4 regions of the Rhizobium grahamii genome follow, and region 4 is predicted to be linked to each of the others. Evidence: predicted binding sites of a transcription regulator. Region 4 holds the regulator's gene; each other region holds the start of a gene.
What was found. The regulator LexA, encoded in region 4, represses DNA repair genes until DNA is damaged. The targets are predictions, from matches to a motif close to TGTTCNNNNTGTGTTCNG.
Positions count from the first base shown of each region.

Region 1: the regulator LexA is predicted to act here: its motif matches at 1,400-1,417, upstream of FZ934_RS15790 (helicase-related protein).
Region 2: the regulator LexA is predicted to act here: its motif matches at 1,868-1,885, upstream of FZ934_RS05010 (DNA polymerase IV).
Region 3: the regulator LexA is predicted to act here: its motif matches at 1,700-1,717, upstream of FZ934_RS17975 (YifB family Mg chelatase-like AAA ATPase).

Region 1 is NZ_CP043498.1:3,272,278-3,275,600, reverse strand. Features, by position in the region: gene pyc (pyruvate carboxylase) at 1-197, shown strand, start outside; gene FZ934_RS15800 (YMGG-like glycine zipper-containing protein) at 502-768, opposite strand; gene FZ934_RS15795 (DUF3309 family protein) at 785-949, opposite strand; gene FZ934_RS15790 (helicase-related protein) at 1,575-3,323, shown strand, end outside.
Region 2 is NZ_CP043498.1:1,001,274-1,004,596, reverse strand. Features, by position in the region: gene FZ934_RS05030 (PleD family two-component system response regulator) at 1-307, opposite strand, end outside; gene FZ934_RS05025 (response regulator) at 323-694, opposite strand; gene FZ934_RS05020 (DUF3572 domain-containing protein) at 826-1,134, shown strand; gene FZ934_RS05015 (hypothetical protein) at 1,137-1,781, shown strand; gene FZ934_RS05010 (DNA polymerase IV) at 1,892-3,184, shown strand; gene FZ934_RS05005 (L,D-transpeptidase family protein) at 3,277-3,323, shown strand, end outside.
Region 3 is NZ_CP043498.1:3,728,627-3,731,949, reverse strand. Features, by position in the region: gene FZ934_RS17975 (YifB family Mg chelatase-like AAA ATPase) at 87-1,619, opposite strand; gene gshB (glutathione synthase) at 1,798-2,745, opposite strand; gene FZ934_RS17965 (cupin domain-containing protein) at 2,842-3,323, opposite strand, start outside.
Region 4 is NZ_CP043498.1:1,204,228-1,207,550, reverse strand. Features, by position in the region: gene kdsA (3-deoxy-8-phosphooctulonate synthase) at 1-582, opposite strand, end outside; gene FZ934_RS06015 (VOC family protein) at 579-1,463, opposite strand; gene lexA (transcriptional repressor LexA) at 1,666-2,382, shown strand; gene FZ934_RS06005 (ComEC/Rec2 family competence protein) at 2,336-3,323, opposite strand, start outside.

The DNA of each region.
Region 1 (3,323 bases), 1.9 Mb from region 4:
CGATGCCTGGCGTCATCTCCCGTGCCTTCGTCTCGGCCGGCCAGACGGTCAGCGCCGGCGACGTGCTGGTGTCGATCGAAGCGATGAAGATGGAAACGGCGATCCACGCCGAGAAGGACGGTACGATCGCCGAAGTTCTCGTCAAGGCCGGCGATCAGATCGACGCAAAGGATCTGCTGGTCACTTACGCCGGCTGATTGACTTCAAACGGGCAGGGTCGGTCCTCGGGCCGACCCTTGATGCACAGGCCGACGCATCCTTCCGCTTTGTGCGGCTTCCTGATCTGCAAGTCTGGATTCTTCACCCGACAAACTGTGTTGGGCGTGAAACGCTTTTCTATAACCACCAGCTACGCACTGGTGTAACTCTTGAGGTGGAAATAGCGCTCACATAAGCGGGATTGCTCGACCGCTTTCTGGCGTCTTTGTGTGTGAACGCGACCTGACGCGACCGCAGTTCAAAAAGGCGCTCGGCGTGCAGCCAAGCGCCTGAATGAAAAAATTAGTAGTTACGCGGGCAACGTGCTTCGTAACGGCGGCCGTAGCGGTCGCGATAGACGCAATAGCCGCGGCGTTCGACCGACTGGCCGATCAGGGCGCCGGCAAGACCACCAGCAACGGCGCCGACAGCAGCCCCACCCCAGCTATGGCTGATCGCGCCGCCAATAACAGCACCGGTACCGGCACCGATTGCCGTACCCTGTTCAGTCGGCGTGCAAGAGGCCAAGGCCGCCAAAAGTGCCATCGAGATTGCAATTTTCTTCATCATTTTATTACTCCCCAAGTTACTGGCCACTAGATCCGGCCAGAAGCACTAGAATTATGATGATTACGAGTACCAATCCAAGACCGCCGGAAGGACCGTAACCCCACCCGCGGCTATACCCCCAATTCGGGAGTGCCCCGACCAGAAGCAGAATAAGGATTATAAGAAGTATGGTTCCGAGCATTTTCTGTGACCTCGACGCATTCCATTAGAATGAGCACAAAACACGTTTGCCGGCTTTTTGTTCCCTCGAATCCTTCCGCGCCACCTTTTGGCCGTCAAATAGTCTCAAGTTCCTAGCCAGCTTCTCGTGTTTTTGCACGATTTCGAGCGAGCCATTCGTGAAATATGCCTAAAGATCTATTAAATACAATAGGTTGTGGTTCGCAAACCGCCAGATTTACCGAGATTTTGCTGCCTAAAGGGTTTCGGCTCAAATTCCGATGTCCAATTCGGCCTGCCGAAAGGCGGCTACCAACACGATTGCGACACAGAGATTCAAAACATTTTATTGTCAGCACTCGCAAAGGTAGAATCTGACGATTCAGCATCTTGTGGAAAAAAGCGATTCAAAATCAATACTTAGCCGTGAACAAACCCTGAATCGGAGCTTGGCAGCGATTCGTCTCTGATTCGTTCTCTCGCTGTTCTGAATCGCAATACGTGTACCCTGCAAGTTATTCGTGCGCGGAAAATCAGTACGGCAATTCGAAATCAGCCCTTGCGTTTGTGGGGATGGCTGTCCATGTGTTGTGTGTTTCACACGTGCCGATTTGACTTCGGGGGCGTTGCGCCCCTTTTGCAGGACCATGACTCTGACATCGCAGCCGATGATATTGTCCGGGCGCGGCGTGACCGCGGTGCTCGGGCCCACGAATACCGGCAAGACGCATTATGCTATCGAGCGTATGGTCGCGCATGGGACGGGTGTGATCGGCTTGCCGCTGCGCTTGCTGGCGCGTGAAGTCTATTCGCGCGTCGTCGAGAAGGTGGGCGTCCAGAACGTTGCGCTGGTGACCGGCGAAGAAAAGATCTCGCCTCCGAACGCACGTTTCTCGGTCTGCACGGTCGAGGCGATGCCGCGCGAGACGAAGGCGGCCTTTGTTGCCATCGACGAGGTGCAGCTTGCCGGAGATCTCGAGCGCGGGCACATCTTCACCGATCGTATCCTCCATTTGCGCGGACGCGACGAGACGCTGCTGCTTGGCGCTGGCACCATGCGCCCGATCCTGCAGCAACTGCTCCCTGGCATCACCATCATCGAACGACCGCGGCTTTCCCAGCTTTTCTATGCGGGCCAGAAGAAAATCACTCGCTTGCCGCAGCGTTCGGCGATCGTCGCCTTCTCGGCGGACGAGGTCTACGCGATTGCAGAACTGATACGGCGCCAGCGCGGCGGGGCTGCCGTCGTCCTCGGGGCGCTCAGCCCTCGGACGCGCAATGCGCAGGTCGCTCTCTATCAGGCTGGCGATGTCGAGTACCTCGTCGCGACCGACGCAATCGGCATGGGTCTCAATCTCGATGTCGACCACGTCGCCTTCGCCCAGGACCGGAAGTTCGACGGCTACCAGTTCCGCAATCTGAATCCCGCCGAACTTGGTCAGATCGCCGGTCGTGCGGGTAGGCACGTCCGGGATGGCACCTTCGGCGTCACGGGACAGGTCGATCCGTTCGACGAGGAGCTTATCAAGCGGATCGAGGGGCACGAGTTCGACAATATCAAGGTGCTGCAGTGGCGCACCAAGAACCTGGATTTCGCCTCTCTGCATGCCTTGCGCGCAAGCCTTGAGACAGGACCAAGCGTTGCCGGATTGACGCGGGCGCTTCCTGCTGTCGATCAGCAGGCTTTGGAGCACTTGTCTCGCTATCCCGAGATCATCGATCTCGCCAAGACGCCAGCGCGCGTGGAAAAGCTTTGGGAAGCGTGTGCTTTGCCCGATTACAGGCGCATTGCGCCCGCCCAGCACGCCGATCTCATCTCCACCCTCTTTTCGGATCTCGTGCGCTATGGCACGGTGAACGAGGACTTCCTTGCGGAACAAGTTCACCGCGCCGATCGAACGGATGGTGAAATTGACACGCTTTCGGCGCGAATCGCGCAGATAAGGACGTGGACCTATGTATCGAATCGGCCCAACTGGCTTGCCGATCCGACACACTGGCAGGAAAAGACGCGGGAAATCGAAGATCGATTGTCCGATGCGTTACATGAAAGGTTGACGAAACGCTTTGTTGATCGCAGGACATCTGTGCTCATGAAGCGCCTGAGAGAGAATGCGATGCTGGAAGCTGAAATCAGTGTAAATGGCGATGTCTTCGTTGAAGGACATCATGTGGGGCAGTTGTCCGGATTCCGGTTCACGCCTATTGCGGGAGCAGAGGGGCCGGACGCAAAGGCAGTCCAGACTGCGTCGCAGAAAGCGCTGTCGCTTGAATTCGAGGCACGTGCAGCACGTCTTCATGCTGCCGGCAATGGCGATCTGGCAATCAGCTCCGACGGTTTGATCCGTTGGCTTGGCGATCCGGTGGCACGCCTTTCCGGAAGCGATCACATCATG
Region 2 (3,323 bases), 200 kb from region 4:
GGAAATCGTCGGCGCCGGCTCGCAACCCACGCACGCGATCGGCGGGCTGGTCGAGTGCCGTTACCATGACCACAGGAATGTGCGCCGTCTTCGGATTGGATTTGAGCCGTTCGCAAACCTCGAACCCATCCATTCCCGGCATCATGATGTCGAGCAGGATCAGGTCGACCTGATTCTTCTCGCAGATCGCCAGCGCCTGATAACCATCGCCGGCCGTCATCACATCGAAATATTCGGCGATGAGGCGCGCTTCGAGAAGCTTCACATTCGCCGGAATGTCGTCAACGACCAGGATGCGTGCAGTCATCAGCTCTTCCGATCCTTATGCATCACCCAGATAGGTCTTGATGGTCTCGATGAACTTCGGCACCGAGATCGGCTTCGACACATATGCTTCGCAGCCGCCCTGCCGGATTCGCTCCTCATCGCCCTTCATCGCGAAGGCGGTGACAGCGATCACGGGAATGACGTGCAATTCGTCATCTTCCTTGAGCCACTTGGTGACCTCAAGCCCGGAAACCTCTGGCAACTGGATGTCCATCAGGATGAGATCCGGACGATACTTGCGGGCGAGATCAAGGGCTTCCATGCCATTGCGTGTCTGAATCGTCGTGTAGCCGGACGCCTCGATGAGGTCGCGAAAGAGCTTCATGTTGAGCTCGTTATCCTCTACAATCATCACCTGTTTAGGCATGGCACGTCGTCCTAACGTCCGTTCTGGAGATCGTTCAGCGCATGCGAAGACATGCGAAGGCGCGGCTCCACGAAACCGATGGCTGCACCCTATCGGTATTTGGTTGAAAAATAGGTAACTTACCGCAAGAAATGCAGAGCAACTTCAAACCTTCCAAGCAACATGCCGTCGATCCGCAGCAAACTGCCATCGCAGTTCTGGCCTGGCTCGCGAACGAGCAAGATCTTTTCGGCCGTTTTCTAGCCCTGACAGGCGTCGAGCCCTCCCAGGTGAGGCACGCCATCAACGATCCAGGCTTCCTCTCCGGAATGATGGATTTCCTGATGAACCACGAGCCAACCGCGATGGCCTTTTGCGAGGCTACCGGCACGCCGCCCGACGTTCTCAACGCCGCTTGGTTGCATTTTTCGCCACCCGGCCTGGGCTCCGGGGAGTATTGACGTTGCAAGTCGTTACGGATTTCTCGCATGTGCGGCTTCGCGATCGCCCCCTGGTGGTTTGCGACATCGACGAGGTGGTTCTCGAGTTCCTTTCGCCGTTCACGGATTTCCTTCGCTCTCATAACTACGATCTGCTGCCGAGATCATTCCGTCTCCACGGCAACATCGTTTCCCTGCTCGACGGCAGCGAGATGGACCGCGATTCGTTTTCGAGTTTCCAGGATGAGTTTTTCGCCAGCCAGAACCTTTGGCAGAAGCCGGCGGAACGGGCGATCGAAACGCTGCACGCGCTCGCCGAGGACGCCGATATCGTGTTCCTGACGGCGATGCCGCCGCGCCATCAGGCTATCCGGCGCGCTCTGCTCGATGAAGTCGGCCTTGATTTCGCAATGATTGCCTCGGAAGAGGCCAAGGGTCCGATCGTCGCGAAGTTGCATGCGCGCCGTGCCCTGCCCGTCGCCTTCATCGATGACATCCAGAGAAACCTGCTTTCGGTCGCGGAGAATGTCCCAGAGTGCTTCCTGATAAGCATGATGGCGAACGCTGATTTCCGTCAGTTTGCACCTCCGCCGGTGGGGGCGATCGTCTCGGCTTCGGGATGGGATCAGGCCGGCCTTCTGCTGAAGAAACACTTCGCGGGCGGCTGAAACCCCAATCGTGCGATCGCCGCATATATGCGTGAACAGGTTGATCGGTCTCTTGAGAACCCCGAGCGTAGCGGGTAATGTCGCAGCGTTCAACCTTTGTTCTCGTTCCCATGTCACCTGCTCCTGCCAAGACTCCCGGCTTCTGTCGCGACTGCCTTGCCGAGCAGAAGGATGAAACGCGCCGTTGCGCAGCCTGCGGAAGTCCGCGCCTGGTGCGACACAAGGAACTTTATCAACTGACCCTCGCCCATATCGACTGCGACGCCTTCTATGCGACCGTGGAGAAAAGGGACAACCCAGAACTGGCCGACAAGCCTGTGATCATCGGTGGCGGCAAGCGCGGCGTGGTGTCAACAGCATGCTACATCGCGCGTATCCACGGCGTTCGTTCCGCCATGCCCATGTTCAAGGCCTTGGAAGCGTGTCCGCAAGCCGTAGTCATTCCGCCCAACATGGAGAAGTACGTCAAGGTCGGCCGCGAGGTGCGCGCCCTGATGCAGGAACTAACACCGCTCGTGCAGCCCCTCTCGATCGATGAGGCGTTTCTGGAGCTTGATGGCACCGAGCGGCTCCACCAGGATCCGCCGGCCCGCACGCTTGCGAAGTTTGCCCGGCGGGTCGAGCGGGAACTTGGGATCAGCGTTTCGGTCGGACTGTCCTATTGCAAGTTCCTTGCGAAGGTCGCTTCCGACCTGCAGAAGCCCCGTGGCTTCTCCGTCATCGGGCGGGAAGAAGCGATCGAATTCCTCGCTCCACGCCCTGTCACGACGATCTGGGGGGTCGGCAAGGCCTTCGCCGCGACCTTGGAGGCGGACGGAATCCGTACGATCGGACAGCTGCAGACGATGGACGAAGGCGACCTGATGCGGCGCTATGGCAGCATGGGACAGCGGCTGGCAAGGCTCTCCCGAGGCATCGACGACCGCGACGTCCACCTGAACGAGGCAGCCAAGAGCGTTTCATCGGAGACCACGTTCTTCGACGACATTTCGCGATACGACGAGCTGGTTCCGATCCTGCGAAGCCTGTCCGAGAAGGTATCCTGGCGACTGAAGAAGGACGGCGTGGCCGGCAATACCGTCGTCCTGAAAATGAAAACTGCTGATTTTAAGTCCCGCACACGCAACCGAAAACTCGAGGATCCGACCCAGCTTGCCGACAAGATTTTCCGCACCGGCATCGAACTTCTTAGGCGGGAGACGGATGGCACGAAATTCCGGCTGATAGGCATCGGCGTCACGGATCTCTGCGATCCGGCACGCGCCGATCCGCCTGATCTCGTCGACATCAACTCCGGCCGCCGGGCCGCAGCCGAAGCTGCGATGGACAAGCTTCGGGACAAATTCGGCAAAGGCACCGTCGAAACAGGCTACACCTTCAGCGGCAAGCGCGATCAACATTAGGTGAGCCGGCGTCCCGACAGTCTATTTCAAGTTTTCCTTAAGCTTCGATCTCTACGCTCCTGACGTCTAGTATTGCGTAGTGGTTGAGTACAATGTTCTCGCGTTTTGTCTTCGGGCTCGGCTTGCTGTCGGCCACCGC
Region 3 (3,323 bases), 1.4 Mb from region 4:
GGATGCCGGCTTAAGGCCGGCATGACGGAGAATTCCGCAAGAACATGTCGTCGGCAGTTGAAAGGCTCCAATGGGGCCTTTCTTCTTCAGACTGCCGCGCTTAGGCGTTCGCCCGCCATCCTGTAGGAAATCGCTTCCGCCAGATGAATGCGGCCGACGGTTTCGGCGCCTTCGAGATCGGCAAGCGTGCGGGCCACCTTCAACACCCGGTGATAGCCGCGCGCGGAGAATTTCAGTTTTTCAGCCGCATCCCGCAGCAATTGCAGGCCGGCGGCATCCGGGGCGGCATGGGTTTCGATCATCGCCGTCGAGCAACGCGCATTGGTCCCTGTTCCGGCCGCACCATGCGCCGAGAACCGCGCGCGCTGCATGTCGCGCGCCTTTGCCACCCGTCGCGCGATGTCGGCACTCCGCTCGGCTGGCATCGGGCGGATCAGATCGACCGCCGATACCGCCGGGACATCGATGCGAATATCGATGCGATCCATCAGCGGGCCTGATATTCGCGCCTGATAATCGCTCATGCAGCGCGGCCCTCGCGCGCAGCTATGCCCCGGTTCGCCCGCCATGCCGCAGCGGCACGGGTTCATGGCCGCGACGAGCTGGATATCGGCGGGATAGGCGACGCGGTGATTTGCCCGCGCGATGATGCACTCGGCCGTCTCCAGGGGCTGGCGGAGAGCATCGAGCGCCTGTGGCGAGAACTCCGGGAACTCGTCCAGAAACAGAACGCCGTGGTGCGCGAGCGATGCCTCGCCGGGTCTTGCCCTGAGCCCGCCGCCGACAAGCGCCGCCATGGTCGCGGAATGATGCGGCGTGCGGAACGGACGGCGATCGGACAGCTTGCCTCCGGGCAGTTGTCCGGCAATCGAATGGATCATCGAGACTTCGAGCAACTCCGCAGCCGACAGCGGCGGCAGGATCGACGGAAGGCGGGCCGCAAGCATCGATTTGCCCGATCCCGGCGGGCCGACCATCAGGAGATTGTGCCCTCCGGCTGCTGCGACTTCCAGCGCACGCTTGGCGCTTTCCTGGCCCTTGATATCCGCGAGATCGGGCAGGTTTCCGCCGATCGCCCGTATCGAAGGTTCCGGCCGCGACAGGACCTGCGTGCCGCGAAAATGATTGGCGAGCGCAATCAGGCTTCGGGGTGCCAGAATATCGAGATCGCTGCTCGCCCAGGCGGCCTCGGGGCCGCTGTCGGCCGGGCAGATCAGCCCCTTGCCAACGGCATTGGCGCCGATTGCGGCGGGCAGCGCGCCGGCGACGGGCGCGATCGTTCCGTCGAGATTGAGTTCGCCGATCACCACATAACCGGACAATGCGTCCGCCGGTATCGCTCCGAGTGCTGCCATCAGCCCCAGCGCAATCGGCAGATCAAAGTGCGAGCCTTCTTTCGGAAGGTCGGCCGGCGCCAGATTGACGGTCACGCGTTTGGCCGGCAGCGCGAGGCCGGAGGCATGCAAGGCGGCATGGACCCGCTCGCGGCTCTCTGCAACTGCCTTATCCGGCAGGCCGACAATCTGCGTCACGACCTTGCCCGGCGCGACCATGACCTGGACCTCGACGGGCACGCCTTCGATGCCCTGAAATGCAACCGTACTGACGCGTGCGACCATGCGCGATCCCCTGTAGCGCAACCGTTTACACCAGATTTCGCGACCCTTCATCGCCGCGGATTGCAATCTGGCATAGAAAATAGAATAAAACAAGAACAGGGGCGGAACAGATTCACCCACCCGCTGCAACCTGGTTGCAGCGGGTTGTAGAAGCAGAACGAAGGGTGCTCGAAGGTGGTTAGGACCGCTTTCTTTCGATCGCGTCCCACAGCAGGCTTGCGATATCGGCACCGCCGAACTTCTTGACTTCGCGGATGCCTGTCGGAGAGGTGACGTTGATTTCGGTCATGTAGTCACCGATGACATCAATACCGACGAGCAGGAAGCCGCGTTCGCGAAGGGCAGGCCCGATGCGCTTGCAGATCTCCTGTTCGCGCGCGGTCAGCTCGGTCGCCTCGGCGCGTCCGCCCACATGCATGTTGGAACGGCTGTCGTGCTCTGCCGGAACGCGATTGATCGCGCCAACCGGCTCGCCGTCGACGAGGATGATGCGCTTGTCGCCCTTGCGGACGTCAGGCAGGTACTGCTGGGCAATGAACGGTTCGCGGAAGAGCTGGCCGAACATCTCGAGCAACGACGACAGATTGCGATCGTCCTTCGTCGAGTGGAATACGCCGGCGCCGCCATTGCCGTAGAGCGGCTTCAGGATGATGTCGCCCATCTCGTCGCGGAAGCGGCGGATTTCGCCGGCATCCTTGGTGATCAGGGTCTTCGGCATCAGATCGGCGAACTCGGTAACGAAGATCTTTTCCGGCGAGTTGCGCACCCAGGCCGGATCGTTGACGACGAGAGTCTTCGGATGGATGCGCTCCAGCAGATGCGTCGACGTGATGTAGGACATGTCGAAGGGCGGGTCCTGGCGCAGCAGCACCACATCCATGGTAGACAGATCGACGCGCTCGGGCGCGCCGAGGTCGTAGTGATCGCCCTTGATGTCGCGCAGCGTCATCGGCTCGACAGACGCGTAGAGCGTGCCATCGCGGAAGCTCAGGCGGTCTGGCGTGTAATGGAAAAGCTTATAGCCGCGGGTCTGCGCCTCGAGGCTCATGGCAAAGGTGGAGTCGCCCGCAATATTGATGGAGGCGACATGGTCCATCTGGACCGCTACATTCTTGATCTTAGCCATTTCTGTCCCTTAGCTGATGCGCGACAGATGTAGGCCGCAGCGGGTGGGAACGCAACGTCGAATCCGTGACGGCAGCGTCCCGCGACCGCGAATTTATCAGGCGGCAATGCCCTGCTGGGTGCCGGTATTCCTGAACATATTGCGAAGGCGGTAGGCGATGGCGACCGGCTTCGGAAACGGCTTGCGCAGGAAGGCGACCTTGCGAACGTAGGTGTCGACGCGCCAGCTCGCCCAAGTGCCGCCGGCAAAGAAAGCCACGTCCCCGGTGCGCAGGACGCGCTCCACGCCATCCTCCGTGGTGATATGGACATCACCCTCGAGGATCATCACCGTTTCGTCCCAGCCGAAATACCAGCGGAACTCGCCAGCGGTGCAGTCCCAGATCGCGGTCAGCGCCGCGTCGTCATGGCCGCGCGAATGCTCGGCGGTACGCGCCTGCGGGTCGCCGGCGACGATCCAGTCCGGGTTGATCGGCGTCGACCGCATCGGAAGGTGATCGCTGGAATGCGCAACGAACGTTTTGCCGCGCGGCGGCATGACAGTGTAAGGCACCGCACGGGCGGCAATCGCCAGTGCAC
Region 4 (3,323 bases):
CGCCATGATCGGCAGCGAACGCATATCCGATACCAGTGCGTTATAGCCGAAGGAGGCGCCGCGCTCGCAAAGCAGGATGTTCGGGTTGCCGCTGTCGTTGAGCTTGGCAAGCACGTTCTTCATGTCCCAGGGAGCCAGGAACTGGCCCTTCTTGACGTTGATGGTGCGACCGGTCTTGGCGGCAGCGACCAGCAGGTCGGTTTGACGGCTGAGGAAGGCCGGGATCTGCAGGATGTCGACGACAGTGGCCACCTCGGCGCATTGTTCCTCGGTGTGAATGTCGGTCAAGACAGGGAAGCCGTATTCCTTCTTGAGATCAGCGAACACCTCGAGTGCGGTCTCGAGACCGATGCCGCGCTGTGCCGAGAGCGACGTCCGGTTCGCCTTGTCGAAGGAAGACTTGTAAACGAGGCCAATGCCGAGCTTGTCGCAGAGCTCCTTCAGAACGCCGGCGATCATGAACGCATGGTCGCGGCTTTCCATCTGGCAGGGCCCGGCGATCAGAGACAGCTTGCCTGCGTTGGAAAAGGAGACGTGGCCGGCGCCTTCGCCAACCACGACTTCGGAATTTGTCTGGCTCATCGTTTCTCCTCGAAGGCGAAGAGCGCGCCCTGCCCGGGCGCAGCCTTCACCAGAATTCGATTGTTCTTGCGCGTGTAGGTCATCCCGTTAGCAGCCAAATGCGCTTCTGTCACGGCGAGATCGCCAACCTTGAAGACGATCGCAACGCCTCGCAGACCGCGATCCGCAGCGGGAGCCGCAAGATCGAAATAGGCGTCGAGCCCATCCGGCGAAAGAATACAAACCCGCGCATTCGGCGCGATTACGCTGACCCCGAACGCATCCTCGCGCACGGCGCCTGAGCACGACACATGCCGCATGAAGAGCGAGAATGCCTTGGGATCGGGCGCCGTCAGAACGATATCGGCAATACCGGTGACCCCGTTATCGTGCGTTTCCAATGCTTTGCGATCGGCGGGCAAGGGGTTGACCCGCTGGCAGGTAAACAGGAAGAAATCCGGCGCTCTCAGATCGGCCGCAAAAGCAAGCCGAAAGGCAGCTGTCGTTTCCGTCCCATCCGGCATTTTCATCGGACGGGAAAACTGAAGCATGTCACCGCCGCTGATCTTGTCGGCCTGAAAACGGGCGTGGTCGCGGTCAGCATCAGAGGTGCCGAGAACGACCGCGGACATGCCTTCATCGCCGCAGCGAAACCGAAATGCCCGATCGCGAGATGTGAAACTGTTCCCCTTCTTCAGCGACGTCTCGTAAATATCGGTGTCCGCGATCCCGAGTGGTTCCAGATATGTTTTGTCGGCGAAGAAAACGCAGGCGTTTTCCGTTCCAAACGGATGACGGGCATCAGCCGCCACGGTGAAGCCAAGCTTGCCGAGCCGCTCGCGGGCGAGACCTATGTTGGCCACCGGCAGGACGATGTGATCAAGAGGATGGGCTTCACTCACAGGCAGATCCTCCTTCCAAAACCAGCATCGGTGTGCGCCCGATGGCAGAACAATGCAACAAGCTTTCGATATCCCGCAAATGAAATGCAAAAACAGGACAAGTCCGACGCAAGTTTTACGAAAATTTAGGCACTTGCAGAACACATATGGAACATATAGTGTCCGTTCTGGCTTTGTTTCACGACTCTGGGGTTCGACTTCGATGCTGACACGCAAGCAACAGGAGCTTCTTCTCTTCATTCACGAGCGAATGAAAGAGTCCGGCGTCCCGCCGTCCTTCGACGAAATGAAGGATGCACTCGACCTCGCTTCGAAGTCGGGCATTCATCGCCTCATCACCGCTCTCGAGGAGCGCGGCTTCATTCGTCGACTGCCGAACAGAGCGCGCGCGCTCGAGGTTATCAAGCTGCCGGAGGCATACAGCCCCAGCATTCAGCCTCGGCGTGGCTTTTCGCCCAGCGTGATCGAAGGCAGCCTTGGGAAGCCGCAACCTGCCCCTGCGCCGAAACCCGCCCCTAGTGCCGACAACGGCAATTCCGTCTCCGTGCCCGTCATGGGACGCATTGCTGCGGGCGTTCCGATTTCGGCAATCCAGAACAACACCCATGATATTTCGGTGCCAGCCGACATGCTGGCATCCGGCGAACATTACGCGCTTGAGGTCAAAGGCGACTCGATGATCGAGGCCGGCATTTTCGACGGCGATACGGTCATCATTCGCAATGGCAGCACGGCCAACCCCGGCGACATCGTCGTGGCCCTGGTCGACGACGAGGAAGCGACGTTGAAGCGCTTCCGCCGCAAGGGGGCATCGATCGCGCTGGAAGCCGCCAATCCGGCTTACGAAACGCGCATTTTCGGCCCTGACCGCGTCAAGGTACAGGGTAAGCTTGTCGGGCTGATCCGCCGGTATCACTAGGCTGCCGCACGGCGTCCGCATAGGCTCCGGTGCGCCAATCATAGGCCCGCTGCCGCATCCAGGGACGGTCGAGGCCGGTGTATGCTGTGTTGATCACCGGTGATCCCTGGTCATCAATGCGTATTTCCAGGGCGCCGGTTCGCCGAAGGCTATCGCCGGTAAACAGAAGCGATCCGGACCTGCACTGCGCAAGCCGCACCCGAGCGGGCGTGATGACGATGTCTGCAACGTCGCATGCTGAGCCGAGATAGGCGAGATTGTCGACGACGACGACCAGATAGCCGCTCTTCAAAGTCACAGCGCACCACGCTGATTTTGCGCAGGAAAATTGCGTCGTTTCCGTCGATCGACGCATGAGATCGGTCGCCGCGCGCCGCTCTTTCGCGGTCAGGACCACACGCTCGTGATCCCGCTTTTGCGGTGGCGGCGGGACATCCGTGAGGATCAGCGGCGGCACTTGCGGCTCGATCGCCAGCGCCCGCTGCCATTGATTGAAGATGAACTCTCCGGGCTTTGGTTTGTTGGTCGCCAGCACCTCGTCGTCGACGACTGCGACCAGCGAGCCGTCATCCGATACGAGCAACTCCGGCAAAGGTGATCCCGGCAGAAACCTGAGGCAGGCGGTCGCGATGAGCATGACGGCAAAGCCGAGATATTTGAGGCGCGTGAAAAGCAGCGTCTGCAACAGGAACGCCAGAGAGGCGACGGCAAAGTACCATGCCGGAAGGCGGCCGACGTCGACGGTGCCTCCCCAGCCCGACACCGTCTTGGCGATGTCGATGACGATATCCAGACCGAAGCCCGCTATCTTCCAGGGCAGAACGTCAAGGCCGAGCGGCGTCAGCAGCATTGCCAGCATGCCCATAGGCATGACGACGAACGAGATAACCGGCATCGCCATCAGGTTCGCCGGCAGGCCATAGGCGCTCAGGCGGTGAAAA